4 regions of the Bradyrhizobium sp. 45 genome follow, and region 1 is predicted to be linked to each of the others. Evidence: riboswitches for the same ligand, from Rfam matches in the RefSeq annotation. Region 1 holds a riboswitch; each other region holds the start of a gene.

Evidence for each region. Region 1 has a riboswitch for cobalamin ahead of metE (5-methyltetrahydropteroyltriglutamate--homocysteine S-methyltransferase). Riboswitches for the same ligand answer to the same signal wherever they lie in the genome.
Region 2: linked by a shared signal. The riboswitch ahead of IVB42_RS34880 (energy-coupling factor ABC transporter permease) and the one ahead of metE (5-methyltetrahydropteroyltriglutamate--homocysteine S-methyltransferase) in region 1 are both predicted to bind cobalamin.
Region 3: linked by a shared signal. The riboswitch ahead of IVB42_RS34900 (TonB-dependent receptor) and the one ahead of metE (5-methyltetrahydropteroyltriglutamate--homocysteine S-methyltransferase) in region 1 are both predicted to bind cobalamin.
Region 4: linked by a shared signal. The riboswitch ahead of IVB42_RS34815 (DUF1636 domain-containing protein) and the one ahead of metE (5-methyltetrahydropteroyltriglutamate--homocysteine S-methyltransferase) in region 1 are both predicted to bind cobalamin.

Annotation. Positions count from the first base shown of each region.
Region 1 is NZ_JADPIX010000046.1:30,894-34,370, forward strand. It holds gene IVB42_RS06465 (4Fe-4S binding protein) at 449-652, shown strand; gene IVB42_RS06470 (hypothetical protein) at 747-908, opposite strand; cobalamin riboswitch at 1,274-1,473, shown strand; gene metE (5-methyltetrahydropteroyltriglutamate--homocysteine S-methyltransferase) at 1,573-3,477, shown strand, end outside.
Region 2 is NZ_JADPIX010000143.1:505,420-508,896, reverse strand. It holds gene cobT (nicotinate-nucleotide--dimethylbenzimidazole phosphoribosyltransferase) at 1-122, opposite strand, end outside; gene cobF (precorrin-6A synthase (deacetylating)) at 138-887, opposite strand; gene IVB42_RS34880 (energy-coupling factor ABC transporter permease) at 933-1,610, opposite strand; cobalamin riboswitch at 1,647-1,867, opposite strand; gene cobA (uroporphyrinogen-III C-methyltransferase) at 1,913-2,644, opposite strand; gene IVB42_RS34870 (cobyrinate a,c-diamide synthase) at 2,641-3,477, opposite strand, start outside.
Region 3 is NZ_JADPIX010000143.1:509,006-512,482, reverse strand. It holds gene IVB42_RS34900 (TonB-dependent receptor) at 1-1,692, opposite strand, end outside; cobalamin riboswitch at 1,808-2,010, opposite strand; gene IVB42_RS34895 (histidine phosphatase family protein) at 2,083-2,655, shown strand; gene cobT (nicotinate-nucleotide--dimethylbenzimidazole phosphoribosyltransferase) at 2,656-3,477, opposite strand, start outside.
Region 4 is NZ_JADPIX010000143.1:492,415-495,891, reverse strand. It holds gene cobN (cobaltochelatase subunit CobN) at 1-494, opposite strand, end outside; gene cobW (cobalamin biosynthesis protein CobW) at 494-1,543, opposite strand; gene IVB42_RS34815 (DUF1636 domain-containing protein) at 1,540-1,923, opposite strand; cobalamin riboswitch at 2,018-2,236, opposite strand; gene cobO (cob(I)yrinic acid a,c-diamide adenosyltransferase) at 2,277-2,912, shown strand; gene IVB42_RS34805 (cobyric acid synthase) at 2,923-3,477, shown strand, end outside.

The sequences.
Region 1 (3,477 bases):
TTATTGTAGCACAAAGCCCTTTTGGCAAGCCTCCAGCGAGTCAATCCGCGGAGTTAACGTTGCAGGCGTGAGCGCGGCTTGGACAAAATCTCCGGTCAGGGCGTGTGACCGGAGGTTTGCCGACATCCGGCGTAGACGTGCGTCGGCTCGCGGCTTCTACTCGCGCCGCCGGTTTCGGGAATCGTCGAGCGTCGCTTGGCCCCGCGCTGCCATGCCAGACAAACCGACGGAAGCTCGCAGCAGTCGAGTCGCGACTGGCTATCGGAGTAGGGGCCCGAGGGCTCGCACGGCTTGATATTGAAGCGGCCCATGCTGTCGCAGATGCAACATGGTCTCAGACCCCGCACAGCACCATTGGGCAAGTTGCCCATCATTGAGCGCGCCTGTCCTTGGCACGGCATTTGAAAGGGATCGCCAATGGCATCGCTCGCCTAAGGAGTCGGAAGGCATGGCTTACAAGATCGTCGCTTCGCAATGTACCGTTTGTGGGGCATGTGAGTTCGAGTGTCCCAACGCGGCGATCAGCCTCAAGCGCGACATTTACGTTATCGATGCAAAAAAGTGTACGGAGTGCGAGGGCCATTCCGACACGCCGCAATGCGCTGTGGTCTGTCCGGTGCCTGACACCTGTGTCCCGTCTAAGACAACATAAGCAGCCCGCGTCCAGAAGGCTTCCGCAAGTCAGCGTGCATCCTGACGTCCGGAACTGTTCCTGCGATGCCGCGCAGGCCAACGTCCAGGCTGCACTACTCGCCAGCGGCGACGGAAACAACGAAGGCGCGGCCAAAGTCGCTCAGCACGTAAGTGCTTGGCACACCGAAGGAGATCATCTTGACCAACGCGACGGAGCGATCGAGCTCACGGCTCGTCGCGGGGTCCGCCGAACACAGGCAGTCCGGCCTGATCATCCGTTTGATCCTGGAGCAATCCGGCCTTGACAATTCCTAAGGAGCCTCATGGCGCTGTGATCAAGCGGATGCCGGCCGAGGATGATCGCAAACGTCCTCGCGGGCGAGTTCGAGAAGCTGCAAAAGACCGGATTTGTCGCGATCACGCAGATGTCGAAGCGCGATCGCGTTCGTTCTGCTTGCGTTGGCTCATCCGAGTACGCCAAGCGGGTGTTGACGGACGCATTCACAAGCGGAGGCTCCACAGATCTAGGCGTTGTTACCAGGCCGGGAGTAAGACCGTTGTGCCCTAGCTGGTACAGCTCGCAATCGCTTGGGCAATATCGCGGCGACACTTAGTAGGTTGACGGATCGATCCTCGTGCGCCTAATGCCAGTCGTCGTGGTCTTCGGATTCGTTTGATCCGGAGCTAAGAGGGAAGCCGGTGCAATGCCGGCGCTGCCCCCGCAACTGTAAGCGGCGAGCCGCTGTCCAACGAAGTCACTGAAGCCATGCGGCTTCGGGAAGGCCGGACAGCAGCGACGACCCGCGAGCCAGGAGACCTGCCTCGACAATATATCGTCCACGGGCGGGGTGTCCCGGTGTGCGCCAAGCAGCTGTCGCTCACGCGATATTCGCTGCATGCGTCCGCCATGGCCTTTGCCCCAATCATGGGGTCTGAGCTATGTCTTTTCTTTCGCTTCCCGTTGCCACACTGGGGACGTCACGCATCGGCCCACGACGCGAACTCAAAGTCGCGCTCGAGAGCTACTGGGCGGGAAACTCCAGCGAAGCCGAGCTCCTCGAGGCGGGGAGTGGACTTCGTGCCGCTAATTGGGCACGGCAGAAATCCCGCGGTGCGACCGTCATTCCTTCGAATGACTTCTCGTTTTACGATCATGTGCTCGATACCAGCCTAATGGTCGGCGCCATTCCCGACGTCTACGGCTGGACCGAAGGTCCTGTGTCGCTCAAGACCTACTTCACCATGGCGCGTGGCGCTCAGGACGGTGGTCACGCTCAGCATGGGCCTGGCGTAGCCGCACAGGAAATGACGAAGTGGTTCGATACCAACTACCACTACATGGTGCCGGAATTTCACCGGGATCAGATCTTTAAGTATTCCTCTCGAAAGCCGATCGAGGAATATGAGGAGGCAAAAAGCCTCGGCTACCAAACGCGCCCCGTCCTAGTTGGCCCAGTCACTTTCCTGAAGCTTGGCAAAAGCGCAAATCCCGCATTCAATCCGCTGTCGCTGCTCGATCGGCTCCTCCCAGTCTATGTCGATGTTCTCCGCGAACTATCCTCGCGCGGTGCTGAATGGGTTCAGCTGGACGAGCCATGCCTAGTGATGGACGTCGACGAAGCATCGCGGGCGGCTGTCCGCCGGGCCTATGCTCATTTCGCAAAGCTTGTGCCGGCCCTTAAAATCATGCTGGCCACATATTTCGGGGCTATCGGCGACAATCTTGAAACAACCTTGGCCTTGCCCGTTGCCGGGCTTCATGTGGATCTGGTTCGGGCACCTGACCAGTTGGACGCAATTGTCGCCACAACCCGTAGAGATCTCGTGGTCTCACTAGGCGTCGTTGATGGTCGGAACGTGTGGCGCTCCAATCTTCCGGCGCTGCTCGACCAACTTGCTCCTATGGTCCAAAAATTGGGCAGGCACCGTGTTCAGATTGCTCCTTCCTGCTCGCTGCTTCATGTTCCGATCGACATTGAGCTAGAGACCGATCTCGATCCCAATCTGAAGACATGGCTGGCGTTCTCAGTTCAGAAGATCAAGGAACTTTCGATATTGGGCAAAGCGCTGGCCGGCCATGCTGCCGAGGTGGCCGATGAACTTGCGCTTTCGGAGGAGGCAGCCGTCACCCGCGAAACATCGCCCGAGATCCACAATGCGAATGTCGCCGGACGAATCGCCGCGATCGACCATAGCATGCTTCGCCGTCGCAGTGCGTTCACCCAGCGTGCCGACGTCCAGCGCGTCGCGTTCGCTTTGCCGATGTTTCCAACGACAACCATCGGATCCTTCCCGCAAACGGCCGATGTCCGGAATGCGCGCGCGGCTCATGCGCGGGGAACGTTGAATGACACGCAGTACGAGCAGCTTCTGAAAGCGGAGACAGCCCGTACCGTGAAGTGGCAGGAAGATATCGGCCTGGACGTGCTCGTACACGGTGAGTTCGAGCGCAATGACATGGTTCAATACTTTGCCGAGCAGCTGTTGGGCTTCGCTTTCACCAAGCATGGCTGGGTTCAGTCTTATGGCTCGCGGTACGTTCGTCCGCCTATCCTGTTCGGAGATGTCTCCCGGCCGAAGCCCATGACCGTTGAATGGTGGCGCTATGCGCAGTCTCTGACCAAAAAACCCGTCAAGGCTATGCTGACCGGACCGGTGACCATCCTTAACTGGTCGTTTGTCCGTGACGACATCTCGCGGCGCGAGACATGCCGACAGATCGCTCTCGCGATCCGAGATGAGGTCATCGACCTTGAGGCGGCTGGAGCGACCATGATCCAGATCGACGAGGCTGCGTTGCGGGAGGGATTGCCGCTACGCAAATCGCAGTGGAAGAACTATCTC
Region 2 (3,477 bases), on a different contig from region 1:
AGCTGCTCGAGCCGGCCGAGCGCGCCGGTCGGTTTCGTCAGTTGCGCCTGCCGCGCCACCGCCGCCTCGCGGTGGACTGCGGAGATATCGGGGCATTGTTGGGTGACCCATTCGGGGAGCATGCTGCCTCGCTTGCCTCACGGCCTGCGCTTGAGGATGTAACTGTCCATGATCCAGCCGTGCCGTTCGCGCGCCTCTTGCCGCACGGCGACGATGCGCGGGCCGATCTCGGCCAGCGCGCCGGACATCACGATCTGATCGGGCATGCCGAGATAGGCCCCCCACCAGATGTGCAGGCCCGCCGGATCAAGCGACTGGAATGCCGTGCCGCCGTCGAGCATCACCACCACGGTGTCGACACCTGCCGGCCAACCGCCATCGCGCAAGCGGCGTCCGGTCGTGATCAGAAACGGCTCGCCGATGTCGTTGAGCGGCATCGCATGCGCCGCGCACAGCGTCTGGATCGAGGTGATGCCGGGCACGACTTCGATTGTCGGCAAGGGATCGAGCCGCCGCGCGATACGCAGCGAGGAATCGTAAAGCGAGGGATCGCCCCAGATCAACAGCGCGACCTTGCCTTCGCCTTCGAGATGATCCCCGATCGTCTGCGACCAGACGGCGGCCACGGCATCATGCCAATCGTCCACGCCCTTGCGATAGTCCGCTTCAGCGGCGTCCCGCACGGGCAGATCGAACTCGGCAATACGCGTCCTGTCGCTGGTGAGCGCATCCGCGCAGATCGTCCGCCTGAGATCGGCGAGATCGGATTTTGTAGTCCCCTTGCGCGGGATCAGGACGAGATCGGCCGCGTCGATGGCAGTAATCGCGGCGCGCGTCAGCTGCTCGGGATCGCCGCAACCGATGCCTATCAGAGAGAGCGTGAGCATCGTGGCTGCGAAGGGCGGCCATCATGGCCGCCCGTTCGCTTGTCTCTAGGCCGCGTTGTGCAAACGCGGCGTGACGAGGCCGGGCGCGGTGACGCCGCGCAACGACTTCGCCAGCGCGAGCACGCCGAGATCGGCGAGCGGCTCGATCACGATGACCAGCGCATAGGACGCCGCGAAGGTCGCGATGTTGGCGAGGTTGGTCGCGCCGAAGCCGGAGCCATAAATCGCCCAGAACGCCACCCAGGCGATGACGCCCGCCTGATAGGTCGTCGAAAGCGCCAGCGCCTGGCGGTACTTCAGATCGACATAGGCCGTGTTGCTCGAAATGATCCGCGTGGCGATCGCCTGGATTCCGAACAGCGGCACCAATAGCGTGGTGACGTTCATGCCATATTGCGGCAGGTCGGGCGGCTCGAAGAAGATGCCCTGGAACAGCAGGCCAAACGCGAGGCCGAAGGCCGCAGGCGCCGCGCCAAACAGCAGGAACAAGGTCGAGCCGAGGATGAAGTGCACTTCGGAGACGCCGACCGGGAAGTGCGGCAGGATCTCGAAGAAGATAAACACAAGTCCCGTGGTGGCGAGCGTCCGCGCCGCGAACGACGTGATGCCCTGCTCGCGCACGGTCTCAGCCGCGAGCTTCAGGGCAACACCGCCGACAGCGATGCCGGTTGCGTAACTCAATACGAGCTTGGCGTCCGAGACTAGTCCGGGTTCGATATGCATGGCTCAGATCCTTCTTGCCGTCACACCCGACGGCCTTGGCCTCAAAACATGCACGGCCGGTCTCCTGGCTCGCGGTTCACTGGGAGTCTCCGGCCTTCCCGGGCCTCGCGGCCCAGTGGCTGATCGAAGTCCCTCACCGCTTACAGTCGCGGGGGCGGCTGGGGTTTTGGGCGCCGCAACTGGGTCCGCCCATCCCCATTCCCGATTATGCTCCGGCGCTTTGCGCCGCGTCGAGCACCATGCGTCTCCTGTGTGCCTCTTTCGCCGGCCGGGCGTCAAGGGGCGACGGGCGGACGAGGCGGTCATGACGGATAATTCCCCGCCAGCGCGCCGAACAGGATGACGGCCGCCGTGGAGGCCGCTCCCTCCCGCGCAAGCTGCTCTGCAAGTTCCGAAATGGTGGTGCGGACCAGCCGCTCATCGGGACGGCCGAGCGATTCGGCAAACAACGCCGGCGTGGTTGGGGCGAGCCCGTGCTCGATCAATTTGACGACCAACGCCGGAAACGTCCGGCGGCCCATATAGACCACGGTCGTCGCCTCCGGATCGGCCAGCGCCGCCCAATTGAGATCTGGCGGCAGCTCGCCGGTGACGTCCGCCCCGGTCACGAACTGCACGCGGCGCGAGGTGTGACGCCGGGTCAGCGGAATGCCGGCTTGCGCGGCGGCGACACAGGCCGAGGTGACGCCGGGAATGATCTCGTAGCCGATGCCCGCTTCACGCAGCGTCTCGAGCTCCTCCTCGAGCCGGCCAAAGATGCCGGCATCGCCCGACTTCAACCGGACCACGCGCGCGCCTGTCACGGCATAGTCGACCAGCAGGCGGTTGACATGGTGCTGCTTGGTCGAGGCCCGCCCTGCCCGCTTTCCCACCGCGACGAGATTGGCGCCGGGCCGGGCCAGATCGAGGATCGCGCCTGAAGCAAGATCGTCATAGAGCACAACGTCGGCCTCGCGCAGCCGCGCTGCACCCTTGAGCGTGAGCAGCTCGGGATCGCCGGGCCCGGCGGAGACAAAGGAGACAAAACCGCTCACCGGTCCTCCGCGATCAGATGGAAGAACGTGCCGGTAGCTTGTCCCCGCCGCGAGCCGGTCTCGGCAATGACCGCACCTGTCGCGTCGTGCACGACCGCCAGCGCCGTGTCGGGCTGCGCGACTATGGTCGAATAGTGGAATTCATGGCCACGCAGGCGTGCACCCGCCTGATGACCCGGCATCGGCGCGGCGAGCTCGGCCAGACGATAGCCCAGATGCATGCGGCGCTTGGCAAAGCTCGTCTCCAAGCCGAGCAGGCCCGTCATCTCGTGGCTGATGCCATCGGCGTCGGTCAAAGCGGTGCCCAGCACCATATAGCCCCCGCATTCGCCGTGCACCGGGCGCGTCTCGGCGAAGGCGCGCAATCCGCTGCGGAAGCGCGCATTGGCCGCGATCCTGCCGGCCTGCAGCTCGGGATAGCCGCCAGGCAGCCAGCACACATCGGCGACCGGATCAGGGGCTTCATCGGCGAGCGGCGAGAATGTCGAGATCTCCGCACCCGCCGCGCGCCACGCTTCCAGCATGTGCGGATAGACGAAGGAGAACGCGGCATCACGGGCAAGCGCAATGCGCTGGCCGGGGGGCGTCACGTTGACGCCGCTTGCGGCAGGTTGCGGCGACCAGGTGGCCGCCGAACGCAGCACCGCGTCGAGATCGACATGCTCGGCAACGAAGCGCGCGGCCTCGTCGATCAGCTTGCCGATCTCCGCCTGCTCCTCGGCCTGGACCAGTCCGAGATGCCGTTTCGGCAGGCTGATCTCCGCATGGCGCGGCAACGCGCCGAACACGGCGATGCCGGCATCCAGCAGCGCGCGCCGCACGAGGGCTTCGTG
Region 3 (3,477 bases), on a different contig from region 1:
GTCGGCGCCGGTGGCGTATTGGCTGAAAAAGGTCAGGCCCGGTACGGCTTCCCAGGTGTAGCCGATACGGCCCGTGGTCGGGACCCAGGATTGCGAGAACGGGAAGTTCGCCTTCTCCAGACCGAACTTGTCGGTCGAATTGCGGTCGAGCCCGATATGCTCGACGCGCAGGCCGCCGACCAGCGCAAAGCTGCGCGTGAACTTCAGCCGGTCCTCGAATGACAGCGCCTCATTGTCGATGCGCGCGGTCTGCTGCTGAATGGTGAGCAGGCCGTAATAGCCGCGAGGCGGATCGACCAGCGGAACGGAATCGCCGGGGAAATTTGCGGCGCCCGGCCTCACGAAATCAAGGTAGCTTGAGGAAAGCGTCGTGACCAAACGGTTGTCAAAGCCGGCGATATTCGCATCCCAGATCAAATCGGTGACGTTGCCGACCAAGCGTTGGCTGTGCGCGACATAGAAGCGCTCACGATCGACCATGTTGGTCCCGGAATTGAACGCCTCGATCTCATTGTTGAACCATGTGCGCTCAGCTCCGTAAGCATAGGCTTGACTTTTCAGCGTCAGGTCGGGCGCCAGATTCAGCTCGAAACCGCCGCGCAGCCACACCTCCTTCGCCACGTTCTTGTTGTCGAGGACGTTGTAGTTGGTATTGAAGGTGCGGTCGTCGATCGTGACCGCACCGAGATCGGTTTTGTTGTAGTTCGAGACGTAATTGCCGGAAACGATCCCCGTCGTCGCATGCGAGCCGCTGAAGGCAATCGGCACCAGCGGCGCACCCCAATAGGCTTTCGAGCGATCTTCGCGATACTCGATCGCGCCCCAGACCTTGAGGCTGTCGGAGATGCGGTAGTTGAGCTGGCCGGAGACATCGACCGTCTTGGTGTTGGTGTCGTCGGCAAAGCCGTTGAGCGAGGAACGGCTGACGTCGAAGCGGTAGTCCAGCCCCTGCACATTGGTGCTGCCGCCCGAGCCGTAATGCGCCCGGAACGAGTTCAGCGAGTCCCAGGAGAAATCCGCCTCGTTCCGGATCGGACCGGTGTGCGGCTGCTTGGTGACGAAGTTGATCGCGCCGCCGGCGGCGCCCTCGCCTGACATCAGTGATGCCGGACCCTTCAGGAATTCGACAGCCTCCAGATTGGCCGTGTCCATGATCCGCGAGGTCATGTTCTGCGGACCGATCTTGATGCCGTTGTAGAGCGTGTTGATCTGGCTGTTGGTGAAGCCGCGCATGGAGAAAGCCGAAGGCTCGGCCGGATTGTCGCCGGCTGTGACGCCCACCGCTCCCTGCGCGACGTCGGAGACTGTGCGGTAGCCCTGCTCGCGCATGGTTGCGGCCGAGATCACCTCCACGGTCGCGGGTGTTTCTCGCACGGTCAGGTCGAGGCGCGAAGCGCTTTCGGCGACGGCATTGGTGTTGAGCGGCGTCTGTGCCGCCGTGGTCGGCACGACGGGCTTGGGCACTGCGGATGCAGTCCCCGGCCGGCGCGCTGCTGCGCGGCGTGAGCTCTGCGCGTCCCGTCCGGCCGGGCTGGACTGCCTGCGGGATTGTGGCGCCGACACCTCGACGGGCGGCAGTGGCTCGCGGGCCTGCTGCGCCAAGGCCGCTGGCATGTCGATGGCGACGAAAGATGTGAGAGCGGCGGATGCCAGTAGGAAACGGCGTGGTCGTACGATACGAAGGGAATACACGGTCTTGGACCTCGGAGTGACGTCAGTGGCACGTCACCGCGAACCAGGGTCCCATCGTCCGGCTTGCAGCCTTCCGATGAAGCCGAATGTCTGTACTCCCCGACCGACATCTTCGCGTGTGACCACGGCTGACGGCAGGTCTCCTGGCTCGCGGGTCAGTACCTTGCATCGCCTTCCCGGGACCGAGATACCCAGTGGCTCGTGACGCAAGATTCGCCGCTTACAGTTGCGGGGGCAGCCACGGCATTGGGGACAAACTCCCCGCACCGCATTCCCTTTTCATCCCCTCTCGGGGAAACCGTCGCGAGCATCTAGGATTACGATCCAGACAGAGTCAATGTGCCAGTTGCGGCGTTATTGCCACAACGACCAGTTTCCTTGGAGATAAGCATGGGAGGCGAGACCTTCCTCTGGCTGATACGGCACGCGCCCGTCGATGGCGTCGCGGGGACGATCCATGCGGCCGACGCACCGGCCGATCTCGGCGCTCGGGCGCAGCTGGAGGCACTGCGGCAGCGCCTGCCACGGGACGCCGCGAGCTATGCGAGCCCGTCGCGGCGCACCGTCGAAACGGCCCGCGCGCTGGGGCTCGAGCCGCTGCAGCTGGACGAATTCAGCGAGCAAGACTTTGGCGACTGGACCGGCCGTCGGCATGACGAACTCGCCGCGACCGGTGGCGAGGCCTATGCACGGTTCTGGAGCGATCTGGCGCGCGGACGGCCGCCCGGCGGCGAAAGCTTTGAGGAACAGGTCGCGCGGGTCCGCCTGGGTTTGTCGAAGATCGGCACCGGGGCCGCAACGCTCGTCGTGCATTCCGGCACGATCCGGGCGGCGCTGTGCATCGCGCTCGACCTGACGCCACAAGCGGCCCTGCGCTTCATGATCGATCCGCTGTCGCTGACCAGGATTGACCGCCTCGCGACCGGCTGGCGCGTCGTCTCCGTCAATCAGCGGACGATTTGATCAGGCCGGACGATCAGGCACATTGGCCTGCGCAAAGGTCGCCATGCCGTTGTGGAGCGCGCAGGCCGACCGCACCAGCGGCAGCGCGATGGCCGCGCCCGATCCTTCGCCGAGCCTGAGATCCAGGCTGATCAGCGGCTGCACGTTCAGCGCGCGCAGCACCAGCCGATGCCCCTGCTCCGCCGACTGGTGCGAGGCCAGCAGGAACAGCTGGCACGAAGGGTTGAGCCGCACCGCCGCCAGCGCCGCGACCGACACGATGAAGCCGTCGATCAACACGGGGATGCGGTGCTGTGCAGCCGCGATAACGGCACCGCAGATGGCGGCGATCTCGAGACCGCCGACGGCGCACAGGATCTTTTCGGGCGCAGCGCCCGCAATGTCATGGCGTGCGATTGCAGCGTCGATCACCCGCGCCTTGTGCACACGGCCGGCCGCGTCGATGCCGGTACCGCTGCCCGCGACCTCCGCGGCGCTCACGCCGAGCAAGCCGGCCGCGATCGCCGCCGATGTCGTGGTGTTGCCGATGCCCATCTCGCCGAAGATCAGAAGATCGGGCTGCCCGGCCTGTGCGCGCGTCACCGCACGTCGGCCGGCTTCGAACGCAAATGCCAGCTCCGTGGGGGTGAGCGCAGCTTCGACGCTGAAATCGCGCGTACCGCTGCGCGGCTTGTCGGTCATGATTCCAGCCATCTCCCCCTGCGCCAGCGTGCCGGCGTCGACGACCTCCAGGCTGGAGCCCAGCTCACGCGCGAGCACCGAGATTGCCGCACCGCCGGAGGCAAAGTTCGCCAGCATCGCGATGGTCACTTCCTGCGGATA
Region 4 (3,477 bases), on a different contig from region 1:
GCATAGAGTCCGGAGGCCAGCGCAAGCTGCGCGATCGCGGCTTGCGATGGGACGGGGCCGCCGGTGTCGCAGAGCACCTTGAGCCGCCGCAACGTCGAGACCGGCAGGGTCGAATACGCGTCCAGCCGCGTATCGTCGCGGCCGTCGGCCGGCAGCACGGCCAGCACGATGCCGCGCTCCTTCGCCAGCTGCTGCAGGGCCGCGAGCCCATACGGCCAATAGGATTCCCCGCCGATCAAACGCACGAGAATGCCGCGCGCGTGCGCAAGCGTGCGTTCGACATAGGTGTCGACCGAGAGCGGATGACGAAGTTCTGCGAGATTGACGAGCCGCAGCGACGGCAGGCTGTCGCGGCCACGGCGCCAGCCGGCCGCGAACGCGGCAAGATCGGAATCCGAATACGAGAGCACCACGAGATCGGCCGGGTCCTGGCCAATGTCTCTTGGTATCGCGGTCTCCTCGAGACCGCGGCTCTCGCGGAAGACGACGTGCATCAGATACCGGATCCTGAAAGACCGAGTCCCGCCTTGATCGCGGCCTCGTCGATATCGCCGTGCTCGCCGATCACGACCAGCTTTGACTGCCTCGCACCCGCGCCCCAGGGCTTGTCGAACTGGTGGCGCACGCGCTCGCCGACCGCTTGCAGCAAGAGGCGCATCGGCTTGCCTTGCACCGCGATGTAACCCTTGACGCGCAGCACATTCTGCTCGCGCGCCAGACGCTGAACGGATGCAACCAGCGCTTCGATATCGGTGACCTCAGGAAGATCGATCACGACGGACGCAAAATCGTCGTGCTCGTGATCCTCTTCGCCGTCGTGATGCGAGGGACGCGCGGCGAGATCGTTCTCGGCGGCAGCACCGAGGCCGAGGATGAGGCGCGCGTCGATCGCGCCGTCGGTGATCGCCAGCATCGGCACGCGGCGCGACATCTCGGCGGTGATCGCCGCCTTGGTTGCTTCGAGGCCTGCCGCGCCCGCAAGATCGGCCTTGGTCAGCAGCACGATGTCGGCGCAGGCGATCTGGTCCTCAAACACTTCCGACAGTGGCGTCTCATGGTCGAGATTGCCGTCCGCCGCGCGCTGCGCTTCGACGGCGTCAGGGTCGGGCGCAAAACGGCCGGCGGCGACAGCTTCGGCGTCGGCCAGCGCGATCACGCCGTCGACCGTGATGCGCGAACGGATCTCCGGCCAATCGAACGCCTTGAGCAACGGCTTGGGCAGCGCCAGGCCCGAGGTCTCGATCAGGATGTGATCGGGCTTGACGGCCCGCGACAGCAGCTTCTCCATGGTCGGAATAAAATCGTCGGCGACGGTGCAGCAGATGCAGCCATTGGCGAGCTCGATGATGTTCTCTTCCGGGCAATTCGCATCGGCGCAGGATTTCAGAATCTCGCCATCGACGCCCTCGCTGCCGAACTCGTTGACGAGCACCGCGAGCTTCTTGCCGTTGGCATTGGAAAGCAGATGCTGGATCAGCGTGGTCTTGCCGGAGCCGAGAAAGCCCGTGACGACCGTGACCGGGACTTTTGCGAGCGAATTCATTCGGCGGCCTCCGGCACGACGGCCAAGGGGGAAATGGGGGGAATGCGGGCAAGCGATTGCTTGCGGAATATCTCCGGGCGGCTGCGCCAGGGCACGAGGCCGTCGGGCGCGGCCGCATAGGCCGCGGCGCCCGCGACCACATCGCTCGCATTCGCATCCGACAGACGGCCATAGACATAGGACCAGCGGCCGGGCGCGCTGAGCGCGACGGAGCAACCCTGGTTGCATGCAGACAGGCATTCGACGGGAACCACGCTGACGCCGTCGGGCACGCCGGCCTCGAGGATCGCGCCATGCAGGCGCTTGCCGGGCGTCGTCTCGCCTTCGCCAAGTGTCTGGCCGGCGCGGCAGGTAATGCAGACATGAAGTGTGACGGTCATCGCTTCTTCCAGAATAAACAGCGGGAAGCGATGAGGCCCACGAACCGTTCTTGCGAAGGCCCGTTTCCCCGTCGCGGAACACCCCGTCCGCCGGTCCAAAATCGTCCGCGTTGGCAGGTCTCCCGGCTTGCGGAGCAGGGTTTCCCCTTCGATCCCCGCCTTCCCGATCCCCTAGGGGTCAGTGGCTTCGGGCATCTCTCCGGTCACGGTCGCGGGGGCGGCTGCATTTTGGAACCAAATCTTGCCGATTCGGACCCTATCGCATTCCCTCTTCGCCTGTCGTAGGACAGGAACCAACGCCGGGCCACCATTTGCCCCCGACCGCCTCTTGTCAAGCCGAAGGACCCCGTCCGATGACGCCCGAACCGGATACCCAGACGGCCGACGAAACCGACGCCCGTCACGCCTCGAAAATGGCGAAGAAGAAGGTCGCCCGCGACAAGATCATGGCGACCAAGAGCGGCGAAAAGGGCCTGATCATCGTCCACACCGGCGCCGGCAAGGGCAAGTCCTCCTCGGCCTTCGGCATGATCGTCCGCTGCGTCGCCCATGGCTTCCCCTGCGCGGTCGTGCAGTTCATCAAGGGCGCCTGGGACACCGGCGAGCGCCGCATGCTGACCGGCCATTTCGGCGACCTCTGCCAATTCCACGCCATGGGCGAGGGTTTTACCTGGGAGACGCAGGACCGCGCCCGCGACATCGCCGCCGCGCGCGCCGGCTGGGAGAAGGCCAAGGAGCTGATCCTCGACCAGAATCTCCGCATGGTCGTGCTCGATGAGATCAACATCGCGCTGCGCTACGACTATCTCGACATCGCCGAAGTTGTCGATTTCCTGGTGACCTCAAAGCCGCCGATGACGCATGTCGTGCTCACCGGCCGCAACGCCAAGGACGAGCTGATCGAGATCGCCGATCTCGTCACCGAGATGACGCTGGTCAAGCATCCGTTCCGCTCCGGCATCAAGGCGCAAGCCGGCGTCGAGTTCTAAGAAACTCGCGATGGCGCGCGCATTGATGATCCAGGGAGCCGGCTCGGACGTGGGCAAGTCGCTCATCGTTGCCGGCCTCGCACGCGCCTTTGTGCGACGCGGCCTGCGCGTGGTCCCGTTCAAGCCGCAGAACATGTCGAACAATGCAGCCGTCACCGTTGACGGCGGCGAGATCGGCCGCGCCCAGGCACTCCAGGCGCTCGCCGCCGGCGTCGAGCCGCACACCGACATGAACCCGGTGCTGCTCAAGCCCGAGACCGATGTCGGCGCGCAGGTGATCGTGCAAGGAAAACGCATCGCGACCGCGCGTGCGCGTGAATATGCGGCGATGAAACCGTCATTGATGGGCGCCGTGCTGGAGAGCTTCGAGCGGCTGAAGGCGCGCGCCGATCTCGTTCTGGTGGAGGGTGCCGGCAGTCCGGCCGAAGTGAACCTGCGCAAGGCCGACATCGCCAATATGGGTTTTGCGCGCAAGGCCGACGTGCCGGTCGTGCTGGTTGGCGACATCAACCGCGGCGGTGTCATCGCGCAACTCGTCGGCATCAAGACGGTGATCGACCCGGAC